Regions from separate parts of the Streptomyces sp. V1I1 genome, predicted to be linked through region 2. Evidence: riboswitches for the same ligand, from Rfam matches in the RefSeq annotation. Region 2 holds a riboswitch; each other region holds the start of a gene.

Region 1 (4,935 bases), 2.3 Mb from region 2:
TGAGTCCTACGTAGCCGCCGACCGAGAACGGCAGTAGCTGGAGGCGCACATGGGGCAGTTGTGCCGTCTCCGCCAGCTGCCGCAGTTGCTCGCGCATCACTCGGCAGCCGCCCACCTCGCGCCGCAGCGCCGCCTCGTCGAGCACCGCGCTCAGCTCCAGCGGCCTCTCCGCGCGCAGCACCGACTGACGGGCGATCCGCACCTCCACCAGCGAGTTGACGCTCTCCACAGGCAGCTCCTCCAGCGCCGCGCGGGTCACCGCACGTGCGTAGTCGGGCGTCTGCAACAGGCCCGGCACCACCGAGGTCTCCAGCGTGCGCGCCGCACATGCATTGGCCTCCAGACTGATGAAGTCCCGGTACTCGGGCGGGATCAGCCCGCGGAACGCATGCCACCAGCCGCTGCCCGCGCCGTCCGCCGCAGCCCGCCAAGTTCTCGAGCAGCGACCGCAGTTGAGGATCACCGACGCCGTACACTTCCAGCAGCAGGGTCACATCGGCTGCCTTGACCCTGCTGGCGCCGGTCTCGATCCGGCTCACCTTCGACTGGTGCCAGCCCGCCAGCCGCCCTGCGTCCCGGCTGGTGAGGCCCGCGTCCAGGCGCAGCCTCCGCAGTTCCTCGCCGAGTTTGCGACGGCGCACCGCGGGACCGTGCCGCATCTCCCGCTCCTTCCCGACTGTGCCCAAATGGTGAGTGTGCCGCCCAAATACGGTCTCGCGTAGCAGAGTTCACCGCTTTGAGCGACAGATATATGCACATCTTGGTGGATCGCCGCCCCTGACGGCACGATAGGTGGCACTCTGGCGCGAAGCGCAATCCGTGGCCGTCCTCGCATTCATCCGCTACGAGTCGGAGCCCGGCCCCGGTGGGAAAGGGACAGCGTCGCCATGGCAGACCATCAGGAAGCCTCCGTCACTCTGCCGAGCGCCCCCGCCTCGGTCTCCGCCGCCCGGAGATACGCCACCGATGTCATCTCCGAATGGGGCCTGCCGGTCGAGACCGAAGCCGTCGACACCGTCCGGCTGATCGTCTCCGAACTCGCCACCAACGCCGTCCAGCACACCTTCGGCCAGTCGCCCACCTTCACCGTGGACCTGCGTCTCGAGCGGGACGAGGAGCTGCGCATCGGCGTCACCGACAGCCACCCCCGCTGGCCGCAGCGGCTGCCCGCCGCCGTCCGCCAGGACAACGGCCGCGGCATGGTCATCATCCGCAGCCTCACCGCGGAGTGCGGCGGACAGCTCTTGGTCACCCCGACCCCGGAGGGCGGCAAGACCGTCTGGATCGTCCTGCCGTGGACCGTACCGGTGCAGAGCTGATCACGGCCCGGCGGTCAGTTTCCCGCGCGGCCGAACGCGCCGCGCAGCAGAGCCCGCAGTGACTCGGCAGCCGGACCCGACTCCTCGCCGCGGTGTGCCACCGAGATCGTCCGCCGGTACGCCGCCGGTTCCAACTGCCGTACGCCGAGCGGCGTCGCGGCCATCGCGGCGACCATCTCCGGCACCACCGCCACCCCGAGCCCCGCGCTGACGAGCGCGCACACCAGCGCATAGCCCGGGGACTCGCAGACCACGGCGGGGCTCGCCCCCGCCTGCGCCAAGGCCCCCTCGACCCCCTTGCGCGACGGATGCGAAGGAGCGCTGCTGATCAGCGGCTGGCCCGCCAGCCCGGCAACCGGCAGCCGGCCCGAGCCGCCCGCGAGCGCATGGCCGGGCGCCGTGACCAGGACCAACTCCTCCACCAGCAGTGGATCCAGCACCACACCCGCGGGCAGCGGCGCCGGTTCGCCCGGTTCGTACGCATGGGTCAGCGCCAGATCCACATCGCCGGCCGCCACGGCCAGGACCCCGGCCGGCGGTTCGTACTCCGCGACGGTGAGCTCCACATCCGGATGCGCACGGCGAAACGCGCTCAGCACCGGCGGCAGCAGATGGATGCCGACCGTCGTGAAGGTGCCCACCCGCAGCCGCCCCCCGGACAGACCTGCCAGCCGCGCCAGCTCGTGCCGCGCCTGCTCCATCTCGTCCAGCACCCGGCGGGCCCGTGTCGCCAGCAGCTCGCCCGCGGCCGTCAGCCGCGCCCCGCGGTGGTGGCGGACCAGCAGAGTCGCCCCCGCCTCGCGCTCCAGCTTGGCCAGTTGCTGGGAGAGCGCGGGTGCGGTGTAGCCCAGGCGGGTTGCGGCCCGGGTGATCGAACCGGCCTCGGCGACCGCCACCAGCGCCGCCAGCCGTGTCGGGTCGTACATGCCACCCCTTAAGCATTGCTTTGGGCAGACCTAGAAGATTGCAAGTACACGCTAAGGCCTGCTCCGGTCCAGGATGGTTTCCATGGACGCACAACTCGTCGCCTTCACCGGGGTCGCCGCGGGCATGGTCGCCATGCCGGGCGCGGATTTCACGGTCGTCGTACGCAACGCCCTCGCCTGCCGGCGCGCGGGCGTGGCCTGCGCCGTCGGCGTCGCCGGGGGACTGCTGGTGCACACCGCGCTCGCGGTGGCGGGGCTCGCGGCGGTTCTGGTCGCGGTGCCGGTGCTGTTCCGCACGCTGCAGATCGTGGGCGGCGCCTATGTGCTCTACCTGGGGGTACGGGCGGTGCGCGGTGCGCTGCGTCCGGCGCCCGCCGGGCCGGACCAGGAGGGCGAGGCGGCCGACGGCGTCGGACGCAGTCTGCGGCAGGGCTTCCTCACCAACGTCCTCAATCCGAAGGCGCCGGTCCTCTTCCTCAGCCTGCTCCCGCAGTTCGTGCCGGACGGTGCGCCGGTGCTGCCGCGCACCTTGCTGCTTGCCGCGATCGTCGTCGTACTGGCGCTGCTCTGGTTCCCGGCGGTGGCGCTGCTGGTGGACCGGCTCGGGACGTGGCTGCGGCGGCCGCGCACCACCCGCGCCGTGGAAGGCGTCACCGGCGGGGCACTCACCGCGCTGGGCGTGACCCTGCTGGCCGAGCCGCTGGCGCACTGAGGCGGTGTGGCGCACCGGGAGCGTGCCCGGTGCGCCACCGGGCCGTCAGCGCACCCGGCCGTACCAGACGCGCTTGGTCCAGATCTTCTCGAGCTTCACCCAGGAGCCCGTCTTGGGCGAGTGCCAGATCTTGCCGCTGCCGGCGTAGATCCCCACGTGGTAGACGCTGCTGCCGGAGTGGAAGAAGACCAGATCCCCTCGCTGGCGCGAGGACGCCGAGACATGGCGGGTCTTGTTGAACTGCTGCTGGGCGGTCCGTGGGAGCTTCTTGCCCGCCTTCTTGTACGAATAGAGCGTCAGCCCCGAGCAGTCGAACCGGGATGGACCCGACGCGCCGTACTTGTACGGCGCTCCCTTCTTGGAAGAGGCAACCTGAAGTGCCTTGTTGGCGTGGGCCGTAGCCGCGAGTGCCTCGGAAGCGGCGCCCGGCACCAGCACTGAGCCGCCGACGGCGGCGAGGGTCAGGGCCGATACGGCGCCTGCCCGGGTCAGCAAAAACGGGACGTGAATCTGCGCAGTCATGCGCAACCCTTCGTCAGCCGCCTGTGAAGGATGACCTGTCGGGTTCGGACGGACGAAGATGCCCGGCCGCGGAATGCGGCTTCACCCCAAGGGACGACCGGACTGTCCGGATGTCCCGTACTGCTTGGGTCCTCCACTCCTGCCGGTGCACTTCTGTCGACCAGACATCCGGAGCGGCGGCAGGACTCGGCGTCCGCCCGGACCGCCCCGCCAGGGATGGCGGGGGCTTGTCGTCCCAGGGATCTTGACCCACACCACGCCGGATTTCCGAGTCGAAACGGCGGTATGTGAACTTCGACACCACTGATCTGTTCGGGTGGACAGAGTTGATTTGGGGCCCGGCTACGGACACCTGAGGACTCCCGCACCAGCAGCGGAACAGCCCATTCCGCCAGATCGGTAGTCGTGGTGCGCAAGTTCTCCGTAGTAGTTCAGGAGACCGCAACTACACCGAATGGGGGACGACTGCAGGTACCCCAATGGCCGTTGACGGAAGCGGAGGATTCGTCAACTCATGGACGCGGGCGGCATCGTCACCCGGCGAGCCCTGCGTTCGCCGTCGAGAACCCTGAGCGCCTCGGCGAGGGCCGACGTATGGACCTCGCTCTCGCCGCGCATATGCATCAGCGTCAGGGCGTCCTTGAGTGCGGTGGCCCGGCCGACCAACGCCTGTGCCGCACGCAGCGCTCCATAGGTGTGCGTTGAGCGGGCCGGATTGATCCGTCCCAGCAGATCGAGGACTTCGAGATAGCTGTCGATGAACTCGCACTCGGCGCGGGTCAGCGCCGGCAGCGGCGGCAGTTCGGGTAGCGGCATCGGGCGCTCACCTGGAACCGGGGGCGGAGAGCGACGCCTTGCGGTTCTTGATCACGTGGTCCACCAATCCGTAGGCCTTGGCGTCCTGCGCTTCGAAGATCTTGTCGCGCTCCAGGTCGGCGGCGATCCGCTCCGGACTCTGGCCGGTGTGGCGTACGAGCATCCCGGCGAGTTGGGCGCGCAGCCGCAGCAACTCCTGTGCCTGGATCTCCAGATCGGACGGCTGGCCCTGCAACGGCTCGTCGAACGCGGGCTGCTGGACGACGATCCGGGCACCGGGCAGTGCCATCCGCTTGCCGGGGGCGCCGGCGGCGAGCAGCAGGGCGGCGGTCGATGCGGCCTGCCCCAGACAGGTCGTCTCCACGTCGCAGGTGACCACCTGCATCGTGTCGTAGATGGCGGACATGGCGCTCAGTGAGCCGCCGGGGGAGTTGATGTAGAGGGAGATGTCCCGGTCCGGGGCGGCGTACTCGAGGTGCAGGAACTGCGCGATCACATCGTTGGCGGCGGTGTCGTCGACGACGGTGCCGAGGAAGATGATCCGCTCGTCGAGCAGCTTGGAGTACGGATCAAGGGTGCGGGATCCGCCGATGGTGCGCTCGGTGAACTGGGGCAGGACGTAGCGGGCGGCAGGGCGGGC
Region 2 (4,935 bases):
AGCGGGACTTGCCCTCGAACTCGTACGAGCCGTCCTTGTAGAACTCGGACGCGGCGACGTCGAGCGCGAGCGCGATGTCCTTGCCGGGGGCGTAGCCGGCTTCCTTGATGGCCTCGAGGATCAGGTCCAGCGCGGCGCGGTTGGAGTCGAGGTTCGGCGCGAAGCCGCCCTCGTCGCCCAGGCCGGTGGACAGACCCTTCTGCTTCAGGACCTTCTTGAGGGTGTGGTAGACCTCGGCGCCCCAGCGCAGGGCCTCGGAGAAGGACTCCGCGCCGATCGGGGCGATCATGAACTCCTGAATGTCCACGTTGGAGTCGGCGTGCGAGCCGCCGTTCAGGATGTTCATCATCGGAACGGGCAGCAGGTGCGCGTTCGGGCCGCCCAGGTAGCGGAAGAGCGGCAGGTCGGAGGCCTCGGAGGCGGCGTGCGCCACGGCGAGGGAGACGCCGAGGATCGCGTTGGCGCCGAGCGAGGACTTGTCCGGGGTGGCGTCCAGGTCGAACATCGCCTGGTCGATCAGGCGCTGCTCGGTGGCGTCGTACCCGACGAGTTCCGGGCCGATCTGCTCGATGACGGCGAGGACGGCCCTCTCGACGCCCTTGCCCTGGTAGCGGTTCTGGTCACCGTCGCGGAGCTCAAGAGCCTCGAACGCACCGGTGGAGGCGCCGGACGGAACAGCAGCACGACCCGTGCTGCCGTCGTCGAGGCCAACCTCGACCTCGACCGTGGGGTTGCCTCGGGAGTCCAGGATTTCCCGGGCTACGACGACGTCGATGGACGGCACGAGCATCTCCTTCTGGGATGTGACGCTAAATGTGACGCAAGCAGTGGGACTCAAGCAGTGCGGGGCAGTGCAGGGGTCTCCTTGGCCTTGCGACAAGAGCCTAACCGGCTCCGGGGCATCGGTCGGCCGGTGCCCGCCCGCTGGGACGGAAAAGGGCATGAACAGGCAGTGACAAGGCAGAACCCCGGCCCGGCGCGTACGGGGGATGGCGCGCCGGACCGGGGTGGTCTGGGGCCCGGGGGGTCAGCTCGGGCGGAGCCGGGTCGGCCGACTCGGGGGAACCGGGTCAGCCGACTCGGGCGGAGCGGGGTCAGCTCAGGTGGAGCTGCTGGCCCGGGTAGATGACGTCCGCGTCGTCGATGATGTCCTTGTTCAGGTCGAACAGCTTCTGCCAGCCGCCCTTGACCTTCTCGGTCTCGGCGATCTTGCCGAGGGTGTCGCCGGCCTTGACCTTGTACTCGCCGTCGCCCTTCTTGAAGCCCTTGGCCTTCGCGTCGGGCTTCGCCGGGGCGGCGGGGCGCTCGGAGCGGGTGGTGGGAACCTCGGCACGCTTCGGCTGCGCCGGCTGCGTGGTGCCGGCGTCGGCGGCGCCGTCGTTCGCGGCGTTGGACAGGTTGACGCCGCAGTTCGGCCACGCGCCCTTGCCCTGGCCGGCCAGGACCTTCTCGGCGACCGCTATCTGCTGGGACTTGGAGGCCTGGTCGGCGCTCGCGGCGTACTGCGTGCCGCCGTACGCGGCCCAGGTGGAGGGCGAGAACTGCAGGCCGCCGTAGTAGCCGTTGCCGGTGTTGATGGACCAGTTGCCGCCGGACTCGCACTGGGCGACCTGGTCCCACTCGGAGGTGGTCGCGGCGGACGCCGAGGTGGCGCCGAGGAGCGGGGCGGCGACGGCCGCACCGGTGACGCCGGCGATGGCGGCGAAACGCGTAGTCCGATTGAAAACGTTCGGGCGACGGTGCTTGCCCTTGCTGGAGAACAGCATGGAACATCTCCTCACCGACGCCTACGAGGTGAGCTGTCGGGTTCGGGCCAAGTGAGTTGCCCGGCCGCGCGTCCTGCGCGCGGCTTCACCCCAAGCCGGTTGGAGCCGTCGTTCTCAACGGCCGGGGCCGGCGCTTACCTTGGGTCCCCCGCTCCTGCCTTCGGCGCTCTGCGCGACGACTCTCCCCCCGACCGTCGGCAGGATTCGGCGTGACGGTCAGCGGTGCCCGCGGTGGCGAGCGGTCAGACCGTAAACACACCTCTCCCCGATGTTCAAAGGTGAACATCGGGGAGAAATCGCCCATCTCGCCGCCCCAGTCACTCCCGTTTCCGCAGGTGAAGGGCGGAATGAGTGGTTCCGCCGGGCAAGTCACGGCAGTTGGGACAAAGAGACCCTTGTCTCACTTGCACAGACTCGGACATAAGCCCGCGAAACTGACCTCGAACTGGCGGCGAATTACCCCTACTTCACGCCCAGATCGAGGCTCTGGCCAGGAAGAATGAGGTCGGGGTCGGCGCCGACGGTCTGCTGGTTCGCCTCATAGAGCGCGGTCCAGCCGCCGGAGAGCTTCTGCTCGTCGGCGATGACCCACAGACTGTCGCCCGGCCGGACGGTGTACTCACCGGGCGCGGCGTCCGCATTGCCCGTCTCGCCCGCCTCATCCGGGTTGCCCGCATTGTCGCGTGCCGAACCGTCACCTCGCGAGGCATGGCGGCCCGCTTCGCGCTCATTGTCCGTATTGCCCGGCTCGGTCTGCTCCGGGGCGGCCTCGCCGCGGTGCTTGCCGCTGCCGCTGTCGGCGCCGAGCGACGCGTCCGAGCCCGCCGACTCGTCGGGCTCGGCCGACCCGGCAGGGCCCGCGGTCGGCTCGGCAGACGCCGCCGTGGTGGGCTCGGCGGAGGGGTTCGTGGGTATGAGCGACTCGACCGGGGCGCTCTGCCCGGGCGACGGCACGATGCCCGGGTCGACGCCGGTCGCGGCGCCGTCGTTCTTCAGGCCGGCGAGTTCCGCGCAGCCGGGCCACGCCGCGGGGCCCTGCGCGTCGAGGACCTTCTCGGCGACCGCTATCTGCTGCGAGCGGCTGGCGAGGTCGGCGCGGGCCGCGTAGTCCGTACCGCCGAAGTCCTGCCAGGTCTCCTGCGAGAACTGAAGCCCGCCGTAGTGCCCGTTGCCGAGGTCGGCGCTCCACATGCCGCCGCTCTCGCACTCCGCGACGCGGTCCCACACGGAGGCGTCGGCGGCGGAGGCCGAACCGGCGCCGAGAAGGGGGATGGCGATGGCCGATCCCGTCACCCCTGCCGCGACAACAAGGGCAGGAGCCTGACGAGGTCGGCGGTGTCGCCCGTTCCCGGAACGCATGCGGTTGCCTTTCACGTGACTGGTGAGACGACGGTGAACGTAGCCGCATTCGAACGCGAGTCACAAGTCGATGCAGCGGAGATCACGTGAAAGTCACAGTCTTGACAATGCGTCAGATCTGTCGAGCGGTGAACTCAACCGGCAGGGTGCGCAATCCGCGCATAATGAGACCCCCACGCCACCGCAAATCGGCCGGATCGCCCGCAAGCCGCAAGTCCGGCATTCTCCTGAGCAGCGTGGCGAGCGCGGTCTGCCCCTCAAGACGCGCGAGGGGCGCGCCGAGGCAGTAGTGGATGCCGTGCCCGTACCCGAGATGCTGATTGTCGCGCCGGGACAGATCGAGGCTGTCCGGGTCGGCGAACCGCTCCGGGTCCCGGTCGGCGGCCGCGAGTACGACGAGTACGGGATCGCCCGCCGCGATCCGCTGCCCGCCCACGACGAGCGCGTCGGTGGCGAACCGCCAGGTGGCGAGTTCCACGGGCCCGTCGTAGCGCAGGAGTTCTTCGACACCGGCGGCCAGCAGCTCGGTCTCACCGGCGGCGAGGGACGTCTGGAGCCGCTCCCGCTGTTCCGGATGGCGAAGCAGGGCATATACCCCATTGCCGATCAAGTTCACGGTAGTTTCAAAACCCGCGAAGAGAAGGATGAAGGCCATGGCAGCGGCCTCGTTCTCGGTGAGGTGCTCGCCGTGGTCGCTGGCCCGGATCAGCCCCGAGATCAGGTCGTCCCCGGGCTCCTCCCGCTTTCGGTGGATCAGCTCCGCGAGATAGCCCCGCATCTTCTTCACAGAACGGGCGACGCCGCCGCGCGGCCCGCCGCCGTGGCGGATCATCATCCCGGCCCAGTCGCGGAAGTCGTCCTGGTCCTCGCGCGGGACGCCGAGCAAGTCGCAGATGGCATAGATGGGGAGCGGGAACGCGAACTCATGAATCAGGTCCGCCTCCCCCTTCTCCACGAACCCATCAATGAGCCGGTCCGTCAACTCCTGTACGCGCGGGGCGAATTCGGCGACCCGGCGCGGGGTGAACGCCTTCGACACCAGCCGCCGCAGCCGGGTGTGGTCCGGCGGGTCGATGTTCAGCAGATGGGTCATCAGCTCGGCCTTGCGCTCGCCGGGGATCCCCGTCTTCCCCTTGGCGTGGGCGGGCTCGTCGTGATGCGCGGGATTCTTGCTGAGCCGCTGGTCGGCGAGGGCCTGCTTGGCATCGGTGTACCGCGTCACCAGCCATGCCTCGACCCCGCTGGGGAGGGTGGTCCGGTGGACCGGCGAGTTTTCCCGGAGCCACGCATAGGCGGGGTAGGGGTCGGTGGCGAACTCCCAGGTGAACAGCTCGGGCTGAGCGCTCACTCCTGCCCCTCGGCGGCGCGGATCGCGTCCCGGTAGGCGCGGGCCGCTGCGCGCAGGGCGGCCTCGGGGTCGGTGCCGGACTCCTCCGCCCGGACGGCCAGGGCGAGCAGTTCGTAGCCGGTGCCCGGGCCGGCGGGGAGCGGGACGTCGAGGCCGGCGGTACGGACCCGGCCCGCGAGTTTCGCGGCGAGGGCGAGGCCGGGCTGGCCCAGCGGCACGCCGTCCGTCACGGAGTCGCGCTGCTTCTCGATCGCCTTCGTGCGGAGCCAGTGCTCCTTCACGTCCTCCGGCGTCTCGGCGTGCTCGTCGCCGAAGACGTGCGGGTGGCGGTGGATGAGCTTCTCGACGATCGTCCCGGCGACGTCGTCGATGGAGAACGCCTCGGCCCCGTCCTCATCGCGGCCTTCCTGCGCGATGCGCGCGTGGAAGATGACCTGCAGGAGTACGTCGCCGAGCTCCTCG
Region 3 (4,935 bases), 3.8 Mb from region 2:
GGTCTCGGCTGCGGCGCCCGCTCCTACACCTCGACCCTGCACTACTCCTTCGACTACGCCGTCGACATGCGCGAGATACGCGGCATCATCGACACCTACACGGCGACCGAGGACTTCAGCCGTGCCGAAGTGGGGCGCGAGGTCGACGAGGGCGAGGCGCGCCGCCGCCATCTCCTCCAGTCGCTCCTCCAGGCCGAAGGCATGGAAGTGGCCGGATACCGTGAGCGGTTCGGCCGCCACCCGGTCGAGGACTTCCGGTTCGAGCTCGACCGCTTCGCCGCCCTCGGCTGGCTCGACGAGAACGCTGGGCCCGACCGGCTGAGGCTGACCGCCGAGGGTCTGGCCTACTCCGACGCCGTGGGCCCGGAGCTCTTCTCCCCCGCCGTGCGCGCCGACATGGCCGCGTACGAACTCAAGTGAGGCTGAGCCGTGGACCTGACGATCCTCTACCGGGGCCCGCTGGCCTCCTGCGACTACGACTGCCCGTACTGCCCCTTCGCCAAGCGGCACGACAGCTCCGAGCAACTGCGTGCCGACCGCTCCGCGCTCGAACGCTTCGCCGCCTGGGCGTCCGAGCAGACGGACGACCAGCTGTCGATTCTGTTCACGCCGTGGGGCGAGGGTCTGGTCCGCTCCTGGTACCGCCGCACCCTCACCGAGCTTTCCCGGCTGCCGCACATCCGCCGGGTCGCCATCCAGACGAACCTCAGCTGCCGCACCGGCTGGGTCGCGGACGCCGATCTCGACGCCCTCGCGCTCTGGTGCACGTACCACCCGGGCCAGACTCCGTACGACCGCTTCCTCGGCAAGTGCCGTGACCTGTCCGGGCGCGGGGTCCGGTTCAGCGTCGGGGTCGTCGGCTTCCCCGGGCATTTGGCCCAGGCCCGCCGCCTGCGCGCCGATCTGCCCTCGCCCGTCTACCTCTGGGTGAACGCGGCCGAGGGACGCAGCTACACCGACGCCGAGGCCGCCGAGTGGACGGACATCGACCCGTTCTTCCCGTACAGCCGCGATCCGCACCGCTCGGCAGGGCTCCCGTGCCGGACGGGCGAATCGGTGATCTCGGTAGACGGTGACGGCACGGTGCGGCGCTGCCACTTCGTGCGGGACGAGCTGGGCAATCTCTACGACGGCTCCTACCGGCGGGCGCTGCGCCCGCGCGGCTGTCCGTCGGCCGTCTGCGACTGCCATATCGGCTATGTCCATCTGGAGGCGCTGCCGCTGTACGACGTGTTCGCGGGCGGTGTCCTGGAGCGGATCCCGGCCGTGCCCGCCGCTACTCAGCCGTCGTGCGGAGCGGGAAAGCCGATCCCCGTCAGCCTCACAGCACCTCGGCGCGCAGCCGGTGCATAGCGGCCGTGCCGCGGTCGGGGTCGCGGGCGCCGCGCACCCCGCCCCGCTGCCGTCACAGGGGCAGCAGGTTCGGGCGCTTGGCCTCGACGTGGTCGCCGGAGCTCTCGCCGCGCAGCCGTCGGCCGATCCACGGCACCAGGTGCTCGCGCGCCCAGTGGATGTCGTCACGGCGCACTTCGAGCGGGCCGCGCGGCGGCTGGGGCGGCCACGGCTGGTCGGGGTCGGCGGGCACATCGAGTCCGAGTACCTGGGCGGCGCGCAGCGCGACCCGGGTGTGTCCCTCGGGCGACAGATGCAGCCGGTCGGTGTCCCAGGCCCGCCTGTCCTGGACCGACTTGAGCGACCAGAGGTCGAGCACGGGGCAGTCGTAGCGGTCGGCAATGGCCCGTACATGCGCGGTGTACGTGGCGATCTTGCCGCGCAGATGGCGCAGCACCGGCACCCCGCGCGTGTCGAATCCGGTGGTCACCATGACCGTGCCGATCGCGCTCGTGAGGTCGGCGACGGCGCGCTCGAAGCGCTCGGCCACGTCGTCGGGGTCGGTGCCAGGCCGGATGATGTCGTTGCCGCCGGCGCAGAACGTCACCAGATCCGGGGCGAGTTCCTTCGCCCTCGGCACCTGCTCCTCGACGATCTGGTCGAGGAGACGCCCGCGTACGGCGAGGTTCGCGTACCTGAAGGTGTGCTCCGGCGTCCGGTCGTCGAGCAGGACCGCGAACCGGTCCGCCCAGCCGACGTACATCCCGGTCGGACCCGGGTCTCCGACGCCTTCGGTGAAGCTGTCACCGATAGCCGCGTACGACCCGAATGCACCCTTTTTCCCTGTTCTCGAATCGTCTGCCACGAGGCCACATCTTTCCCTTACGGATGTGACCTACGCGACCGTAAGGAAGGGTTGACGAGGGGTGATCTTTGCCACCGGTCAAGTTTCGTCCAACCCGGAATACGCCGACTCCCCCGCGCCGCCGGACGGGGGGAGTCGAGAACGGTGTGCTGTCTGTGCCTCAGATGGAGACGCCGTACTGGCGCAGGTACGCCAGCGGGTCGACGTCCGAGCCGTAGCTCGGGCCGGTGCGGATCTCGAAGTGCAGGTGCGGGCCGCTGGAGTTGCCGGTGGAACCGGAGAGGCCGATCTGCTGGCCGCCGCTCACGCTCTGGCCGGCGGATACGGCGAGCGAGGAGAGGTGGGCGTACTGCGAGTAGGTGCCGTCGCTGTGCTGGATGACGACCTCGTTGCCGTACGCGCCGCCCCAGCCGGCGGAGACGACGGTGCCCGCGCCGACGGCCTTGACGGTGGTGCCGGAAGAGGCCGCGAAGTCGACACCGGTGTGGTAGCCGCTGGACCACATGGCGCCGGTCATGCGGTAGGGGGTGGTGACGTTCGCGCCGTCGACGGGGGCGGTGAAGCCGGAGCTGCTGATCTGCGAGGCGCTCGCGGAGTCGCCGGAGGAGGACTGCGCGGAGGAGTCCGAGCCGGAGTCGGAGGAGCCCTTGGACTTCGACTTGGCCTTCGACTCGGCCTTCGACTCGGCCTTGGACTCGGACCGGTCCTGGCTCTCCTGGCGCGGCTGCGCCTTCTCCGGAGCCTTCGCCTTCGACTTCGCGCCGAGGGTCAGCTTGAGGCCCGGGTGGATCAGCGACGGGTTGTCGCCGACCTGCTCACGGTTGTCCTCGTACAGCTTCTTCCAGCCGCCGCGCACATCGTGCTCCTTGGCGATCTTGGCCAGGTAGTCACCGGAGACGACGGAGTACGTGGTGGGGACGGCGGCCGGCTTGGCTGCCGCCGGGGCCGCGGCGGCGGTCACTGCCGTAGCGGGCGCCACGGCGGGAGCGGCCTTGCCCGCCGCGTGGGCGCCGGTGGCACCCATCAGCGGAAGCGCGATGGCGGCGCCACCCGTGCCGGCGGCGACGAAGCCGCGCGTGATCGGGCTGGTCTTGGGACGGCGGTGCTTACCCTTTGCGGGCATGGCGCATTCCTCTCCGGCGCCTACGAGGTGAGCTGTCGGGTTCGGGCTGGAGATGCCCGGCCGCGCAAATGCGCGACTTAACCCCGAGCCGTCCGGAACTCCGGAATGGCGAACTACCTGGGTCCCCCGCTCCTGCCACGCGTGGGTGGATTTTTCGAATTCCGGTCGGCGGCAGGATTAGGCGGTCCGTCCGGATTGACGGGAACGTAAGCGAGACGGACGGGCGGGTACAAGCCATCACTTTCCCGGGCCAATGATCCGTGCGATATCGCCGCAGAATTCCGGTTACGCTCCGTAAAATGTGGATCTCGACCGGATCTCAACTACCCTTCCGGCAACGGAGTTCGGCTCCGACGGACCACCACACACCGTCACGGATATGATCCTGCTCACGGGCCGGACCCCATCTCCCCTGTATACGGGGCACGTTATGCCGAACGGGCCAATTCGGACAGAAGCGTCATTTAATGACGATCGACCGATCACTCTCACTTGCCCCCTATTCCTGCCAGCATCGCAGGAATTCTTCCGCGAACCGCCACCCCCGCTCGGCGACTAGCCCCCCTCCTCTACCGCAAAACTGGACAAAATGCCGTCGTCGACGATCGACGGGGTCTCCGAAGGGTGGAGCCGGTCCGCGGAGGCCACGGGGGCGTCGTAGCGAAGGACGCCGCGATCGCGCCGAACCGGAGGTGCCCGCGGCGCGCGGGATGAGTGCAGGACGAAGATCCTGAATTCGGTGTCGCCGAAGGCGAAAATCGGTTCCTCGAAATCCGCGGCAGGCTTGAGCCGGAGCAGTCGCCGAAATTCGTTGCAGCGGGCTACGGAGGTAAGCCGCGCCCCGGCGAGTCGAATCAGCGGCGGCGCAGCCGGATCACGGTGGCGTCCATGTCGCCCTTGAGCCCGGGGTGCAATCCGTGGTGCAGGAGTACGGCCCCCCGGTGTACGGCGCCGGTGTCCAGGCACTCGTAGGCGGCTGCCGGGTCGAGGCCGCGCAGCCTGAGCCTGGGCGGCTGCTCGCCGTAGTGCTGTGCCTGGAGCCAGGCGAGGACAACGCTCTCGTCGCCGCGTACGTACTGCACGGCGCTCAGCCCGCCCTCGGGCGCCCGCAGCCGATGCAGCTCGCCGTGCTGCACCAGCGGCCTGATCTTCTTGTACAGGTCCACCCAGCCGCGTGCCTCGGCGAGTTCCTCATCGGTCCACTCGGTGAGGTCGCCGCCGACCCCGAGAACACCGGCCATCGCGCTGACGAAGCGGAAGCGGAGCGTGCTGAACCGGCCGTTGAGCTGGACGTTGGGGCTGTCGGTGACCCAGGCCGCCATGACCCGAGCCGGGTGCAGCTGGGTGAAGCCCTGCTGGATGGCGAGGCGGTCCAGCGGATCGGTGTTGTCGGAGGTCCACACCTGGTCGGTGCGGGAGAGGATGCCGAGGTCGATCCGGCCGCCGCCGCCCGAGCACGACTCGAAGGCGACGGACGGATGCGCGGCCCGCAGCCGGTCAAGGAGTGCGTACAGCGCGTGCACATGCTCGACCCACAGCTTCTGCGGGTACTCCTCGCCGGGCCAGCCGGCGTCCGTGAAGCAGCGGTTGAAGTCCCACTTCACATAGTCGATGG
Region 4 (4,935 bases), 1.6 Mb from region 2:
GCCGGCGTCCGTCAACCGGTCGATCTCGTCTGCGACGAACTGCGCCTCGTCGTGCTCGGTGTCGGCGACATAGCCGGTGATCTGCGCGCCGGCGCCGGCGTTGGTCCACAGGTTCTTCGGGCGGCGGCTTTCGTTGCGCTCGATGACGGCGTTGGCGGCGGAGAGGATCGTCTGCGTGGAGCGGTAGTTCTGCTCGAGCAGGATCGTCGTCGCGTCCGGGTAGTCCTCCTCGAACTGGAGGATGTTGCGGATGGTCGCGCCGCGGAAGGCATAGATCGACTGGTCGGCGTCGCCGACGACGCAGAGCTCGGCCGGGTCGTCGTCCGGGCCCGAGGGACCCACCAGCTCGCGTACGAGCGTGTACTGAGCGTGGTTGGTGTCCTGGTACTCGTCCACCAGCACATGGCGGAACCGGCGCTGATAGTGCTCGGCGACGTCCGGGAACGCCTGCAGCAGATGCACCGTCGTCATGATGATGTCGTCGAAGTCCAGAGCATTGGCCTCACGCAGCCTCGCCTGGTACATCCGGTACGCCTCTGCGAGCGTCTTCTCGAAACCTCCCCCAGAGCCTTCGGTCTGGGAGGTACCCCCAACAGCCTGGTCGGCGAAGGTCTCCTCGTCGATCAGCTCGTTCTTCAGGTTCGAGATCTTCGCGCTGAAGGACTTCGGCGGGAACTTCTTGGGGTCGAGTTCCAGATCACGGCAGACCAGGGCCATGAGGCGCTTGGAGTCGGCGGCGTCGTAGATCGAGAACGACGAGGTGAAGCCGAGCCTCTTGGACTCACGGCGCAGGATGCGGACGCAGGCGCTGTGGAAGGTGGAGACCCACATGGCGTTGGCGCGCGGGCCGACGAGGTGCTCGACGCGCTCCTTCATCTCGCCGGCGGCCTTGTTGGTGAACGTGATCGCCAGTATCTGGCCGGGGTGGACGCTGCGGCTGCCCAGCAGATACGCGATCCGGTGGGTCAGCACCCGGGTCTTGCCGGACCCGGCCCCGGCGACGATGAGCAGCGGCGAGCCGGTGTGCACGACGGCGGCACGCTGCTGCTCGTTCAGCCCCTCGAGCAGGGCGGCGGGGTCCACGACGGTGCGCGGGGCGCCGTCACGGTGGTACGGGTCCCGGGCCGGAGGGACGTCGTAAGCACCCTGGAAGAGATCGTCAGGGATCTCCTCCGGGGCCGAGTCCTCGGGCGGCGGCGGGTGGTGCTCCGCACTGGGCTGGAGGTCCGCCAGGAAGCTGTCGTCAAAGAGGCTGCTCATCGCTCTACGAGTCTAGGCCGCCGCACTGACAGCTCGCCGCCGCATTGGGGTACGACGGCGACACGGCGGCGCGATCCGGCCGGGACACGATGCCCGCGACCCTCCGTGATCGGGCCACGTCGCCGGGTCATCGTGCGGAACGCGCCGGTCCGCCGATTGCCAAGGTCACGAAAATGTATCGGACATATCGAACATCAACCTTCACAGCAGCCACACGAGTTGGCTAGCGTGCTCCCCCAAGGCGGCCCGTACCCCCATGGCGATCCACGCCACATCGGGCAGCCTGCGCCGAATTCGGGCTTTCCACGAGGGAGTTCGGAACCGGGGACCCACCATGCACAACCGGGGTGAATCGGACCGCGCCCCATCCGGTCCGTAGGGCGATCTTCCGTTCCGCCCGAACCCGACAGCTAACCCGGTAGGCGGTCCACGGAAGAAGGAGATGCCGGCCTTGGCGTCGCATCGCAAAACGCGAAGTCGAACCGTAAAGACCTCCCCCGCCGTCGGGTTCACGACGGCAGCCCTCGCCTCCGTCACCCTGTTGTCGACGCAGAGCGCCAATGCCGCGCCCGCCGAGCCGAAGCCCTCCGTCGAAGAGGTACAGAAGAAGGTCGACGACCTGTACCGGCAGGCCGGCACGGCAACCCAGAAGTACAACAAGGCCAAGGAAGCGACCGAGGAGAAGCGCCGCGAGGTCGACGAGCTCCTCGACGACGCCGCCAAGCGCACGGACAAGCTGAACGAGTCCCGCCGGGAGCTCGGCACCTACGCGGCCGCGCAGTACCGCACGGGCGCGGTCACTCCGACCGCCGCGCTGCTCTTCGCGGACAGCCCGCAGGCGTACTTCGACCAGACGCAGCTGATGGACCGGATGACCGACCGTCAGCGCAGTGTGATCGACGACTACGAGACTCAGCGGGCCGCGGCCGCCGAGCAGCGCGCGGAGGCGACGAAGAGCCTCGAGTCGCTCACCCGCTCCCAGCAGGCCCTGCGCACGAGCAAGCAGGACGTCCAGGCGAAGCTCGCCGAGGCGCGCACGCTCCTGTCGAAGCTGACGGCCGAGGAGAAGGCACGGCTCGCGGCGATCGAGCGCAAGCAGGAGGAAGAGGCCCGCCGCAAGGCCGAGGCCAAGGCCAAGGAGGAGGCGGAGGCCCGCGCGGAGGCCGAGCGCCGGCGCCAGGAGCAGGAGCAGAACCAGGGCGGCGGCACGGGCACGGACACCGGGTCGGACACCGGCTCCGGTTCCACGGGCGGCGCCACGTACGCGGCGAAGGCCGAGAAGGTCCTCTCCTTCGCCCGCTCCCAGATTGGCAAGCCGTACGTCTGGGGCGCGTCGGGCCCGAGCTCGTACGACTGCTCGGGACTGACCCAGGCCGCCTGGAAGGCGGCGGGCGTGGACCTGCCGCGCACCACCTGGGACCAGGTGAAGGTGGGCCAGCGGGTCGAGACGAAGGATCTGCTCCCGGGTGACCTGGTCTTCTTCTACGACGACATCAGCCACGTCGGCATCTACATCGGCGACGGCAAGATGATCCACGCGCCCAAGCCGGGTGCGAACGTCCGCGAGGAGTCGATCTACTACATGCCGATCTACGGCAGCGTGCGCCCGGCCTGAGACCGGTCAACACACGAACGCCCGGGGGCCGACGTCGGCGCCCGGGCGTTCTCATGTCCGGCTCACACCCGGCTCTCGCCCGGCTCATTCCCGGCTCACGTCCAGAGCGTCGCGATGAAGATGTTCGCGACCGTCAGCCCGCCCACCGCGCCGAACAGCGCCTTGTCCACCTTCTCCTCGTCCCGCTTGACGTACACCAGGCCCAGGATCACAACCAGCACCGCCAGCTTGATGCCGACCTTGAGGTTGTTCACCGGCTGGTCGTCCGCCTGGTTCAGACCCACCAGCGCCACGCCCGTGATCAGCATGGTCAGCGCGCCGTGCAGCATCGCCGGGGTGAAACGGGCCGTTCCCGCGCCCATCGCCTTCATCTGGGTGAGGAAACCGCCGAGCAGCGACGCGATGCCGATGATGTGCAGGGCGACGAAGACATTGATGAGTACGTCCATGTCGCGGAGCCTAACCCTCCCCATAGCACCGATCTCCAGGCAGGTATGCCTCATTCGCCGCATCGGTCACAGCGGCACGGGGATCCGGGCCTGCACCATCAGTCCCGCTCTCAGAAAGCGCACTCACATGTCCAGCTTCGGGCAGTACCGGTCCACGCCTCATTCCCGTGACTCCCAGGTTTAGCGTCCTTGTCTCAGGTGACCGACTCCCCACCGCCGCCGAGCTCCCGGGCGGCAGTCGGCCACCCCCGCCGAGAAATCCGGCGACGGGCCGCTCCCCTGTGCGGACCCGCCGTCGGACTCGGCGGACTCGGCGTCGGATTCGGAGTCGGACTCGTCGTCGGACGGCGTCGGATTCGGACCGCAGGGAAGACGGAAGGACGTGGACGCCCTCGTGGCAGCGCACCGGAAACCCAAGCAGCATCCGCTCAGCGGGCCCGCCGCCCGGACCGCCGCCACCCTCGCGCTCGCCGGCGCAGCGACCGCCACCGCGTTCGACGGCACCGGGCACGCCGAGCCCGGTCTCACTCCCGCACAGATCAAGGCCAAGGTCGACAAGCTCTACCAGGAGGCGGAGGCCGCCACCGAGAAGTACAACGGGGCCAAGGAGCAGACCGCGAAGGCCCGCGCGTCGCTGGACCGGCTGCGCGAGGAGGCCGCCCGCAGGACCGAGCGGCTCAACGCCTCACGCAACGCCCTCGGTTCGATCGCCACCGCCCAGTACCGCGCCGGCGGCATGGACCCGGGCTTGCAGCTCGCCCTCACCTCCGACCCCCACGAGTATCTGGAGCGGGCCGCGCTCACCGAGCGGGTCGGCACGCGGCAGGCGGACGCCATTGCCGGTGTGCACCAACAGCTCGTGGAGATCGCCCGGTTGAGAGCCGAGGCGGGCGAGCGCATGGACGGCCTCAAGGCCCGGCAGACCGAGCTGGCCACGCACAAGGCCACCGTCCAGGACAAGCTCGCGGCCGCCGAACGCATCCTCGCCGCGCTCACCGCCGAGCAGCGCGCATCGTACGAGAGCTCGAACAGCGCGGAAAGCCCCGCGGGCACGCGTGCCGACCGGTCAGCCGGCCCCCGCGGCTCCCTCAAGGCCCCCAACTCCCGTGCCGCCCAAGCCGTCGCGTACGCCTACGGAGCGCTCGGCAAGCCGTACGTCTGGGGTGCGACCGGGCCCGCCTCCTTCGACTGTTCCGGGCTCACCCAGGCCGCCTGGGGCTCCGCCGGGGTCTCGCTGCCCCGCACCACGTACACGCAGATCAACGCGGGCCGACGGGTGTCCCGTTCCCAACTCGCCCCCGGCGACCTGGTGTTCTTCTACTCCGGGATCAGCCACGTCGGCCTGTACATCGGCGGCGGCCAGATGATCCACGCCCCGCGCCCCGGCGCCCCGGTCCGCGTCGCGCCGATCGACGAGATGCCCTTCGCGGGCGCGACCCGCCCCGTGTAAGCCGTCGGCCGAGTCAGACCCGCAGATCCGAGCCGCAGGCCAGACCCGTAGATCAGAACCGCAGGTCAGAACCGCGGCCGCACGCTGCTGCGTCAGCCACTCGAAGGCGTACGGCAGCTGCCTGCTCCACACCGGAGTGACATGCCCGCCCTTCGTCGCCC

The links. Region 2 has a riboswitch for cyclic di-AMP ahead of QFZ67_RS23095 (transglycosylase family protein). Riboswitches for the same ligand answer to the same signal wherever they lie in the genome.
Region 1: it holds a riboswitch for cyclic di-AMP, as region 2 does, so the genes downstream of both, QFZ67_RS33850 (C40 family peptidase) here and QFZ67_RS23095 (transglycosylase family protein) in region 2, are expected to answer to the same signal.
Region 3: it holds a riboswitch for cyclic di-AMP, as region 2 does, so the genes downstream of both, QFZ67_RS05400 (M23 family metallopeptidase) here and QFZ67_RS23095 (transglycosylase family protein) in region 2, are expected to answer to the same signal.
Region 4: it holds a riboswitch for cyclic di-AMP, as region 2 does, so the genes downstream of both, QFZ67_RS15040 (C40 family peptidase) here and QFZ67_RS23095 (transglycosylase family protein) in region 2, are expected to answer to the same signal.

What each region holds. Positions count from the first base shown of each region.
Region 1 is NZ_JAUSZH010000001.1:7,212,689-7,217,623, forward strand. Features, by position in the region: partial or broken gene QFZ67_RS33830 (helix-turn-helix domain-containing protein) at 1-659, opposite strand, end outside; gene QFZ67_RS33835 (ATP-binding protein) at 888-1,319, shown strand; gene QFZ67_RS33840 (LysR family transcriptional regulator) at 1,334-2,245, opposite strand; gene QFZ67_RS33845 (LysE family translocator) at 2,328-2,957, shown strand; gene QFZ67_RS33850 (C40 family peptidase) at 3,003-3,479, opposite strand; cyclic di-AMP (ydaO/yuaA leader) riboswitch at 3,482-3,668, opposite strand; gene QFZ67_RS33855 (hypothetical protein) at 3,987-4,295, opposite strand; gene QFZ67_RS33860 (ATP-dependent Clp protease proteolytic subunit) at 4,303-4,935, opposite strand, start outside.
Region 2 is NZ_JAUSZH010000001.1:4,891,391-4,896,325, reverse strand. Features, by position in the region: gene eno (phosphopyruvate hydratase) at 1-784, opposite strand, end outside; gene QFZ67_RS23095 (transglycosylase family protein) at 1,095-1,766, opposite strand; cyclic di-AMP (ydaO/yuaA leader) riboswitch at 1,770-1,942, opposite strand; gene QFZ67_RS23090 (transglycosylase family protein) at 2,229-3,125, opposite strand; gene QFZ67_RS23085 (cytochrome P450) at 3,238-4,473, opposite strand; gene QFZ67_RS23080 (nucleoside triphosphate pyrophosphohydrolase) at 4,470-4,935, opposite strand, start outside.
Region 3 is NZ_JAUSZH010000001.1:1,080,047-1,084,981, forward strand. Features, by position in the region: gene QFZ67_RS05385 (STM4012 family radical SAM protein) at 1-420, shown strand, start outside; gene QFZ67_RS05390 (STM4011 family radical SAM protein) at 430-1,353, shown strand; gene QFZ67_RS05395 (SGNH/GDSL hydrolase family protein) at 1,406-2,197, opposite strand; gene QFZ67_RS05400 (M23 family metallopeptidase) at 2,358-3,320, opposite strand; cyclic di-AMP (ydaO/yuaA leader) riboswitch at 3,325-3,478, opposite strand; gene QFZ67_RS05405 (alpha-galactosidase) at 4,175-4,935, opposite strand, start outside.
Region 4 is NZ_JAUSZH010000001.1:3,242,157-3,247,091, forward strand. Features, by position in the region: gene pcrA (DNA helicase PcrA) at 1-1,260, opposite strand, end outside; cyclic di-AMP (ydaO/yuaA leader) riboswitch at 1,537-1,701, shown strand; gene QFZ67_RS15040 (C40 family peptidase) at 1,703-2,875, shown strand; gene QFZ67_RS15045 (hypothetical protein) at 2,971-3,324, opposite strand; gene QFZ67_RS15050 (C40 family peptidase) at 3,719-4,774, shown strand.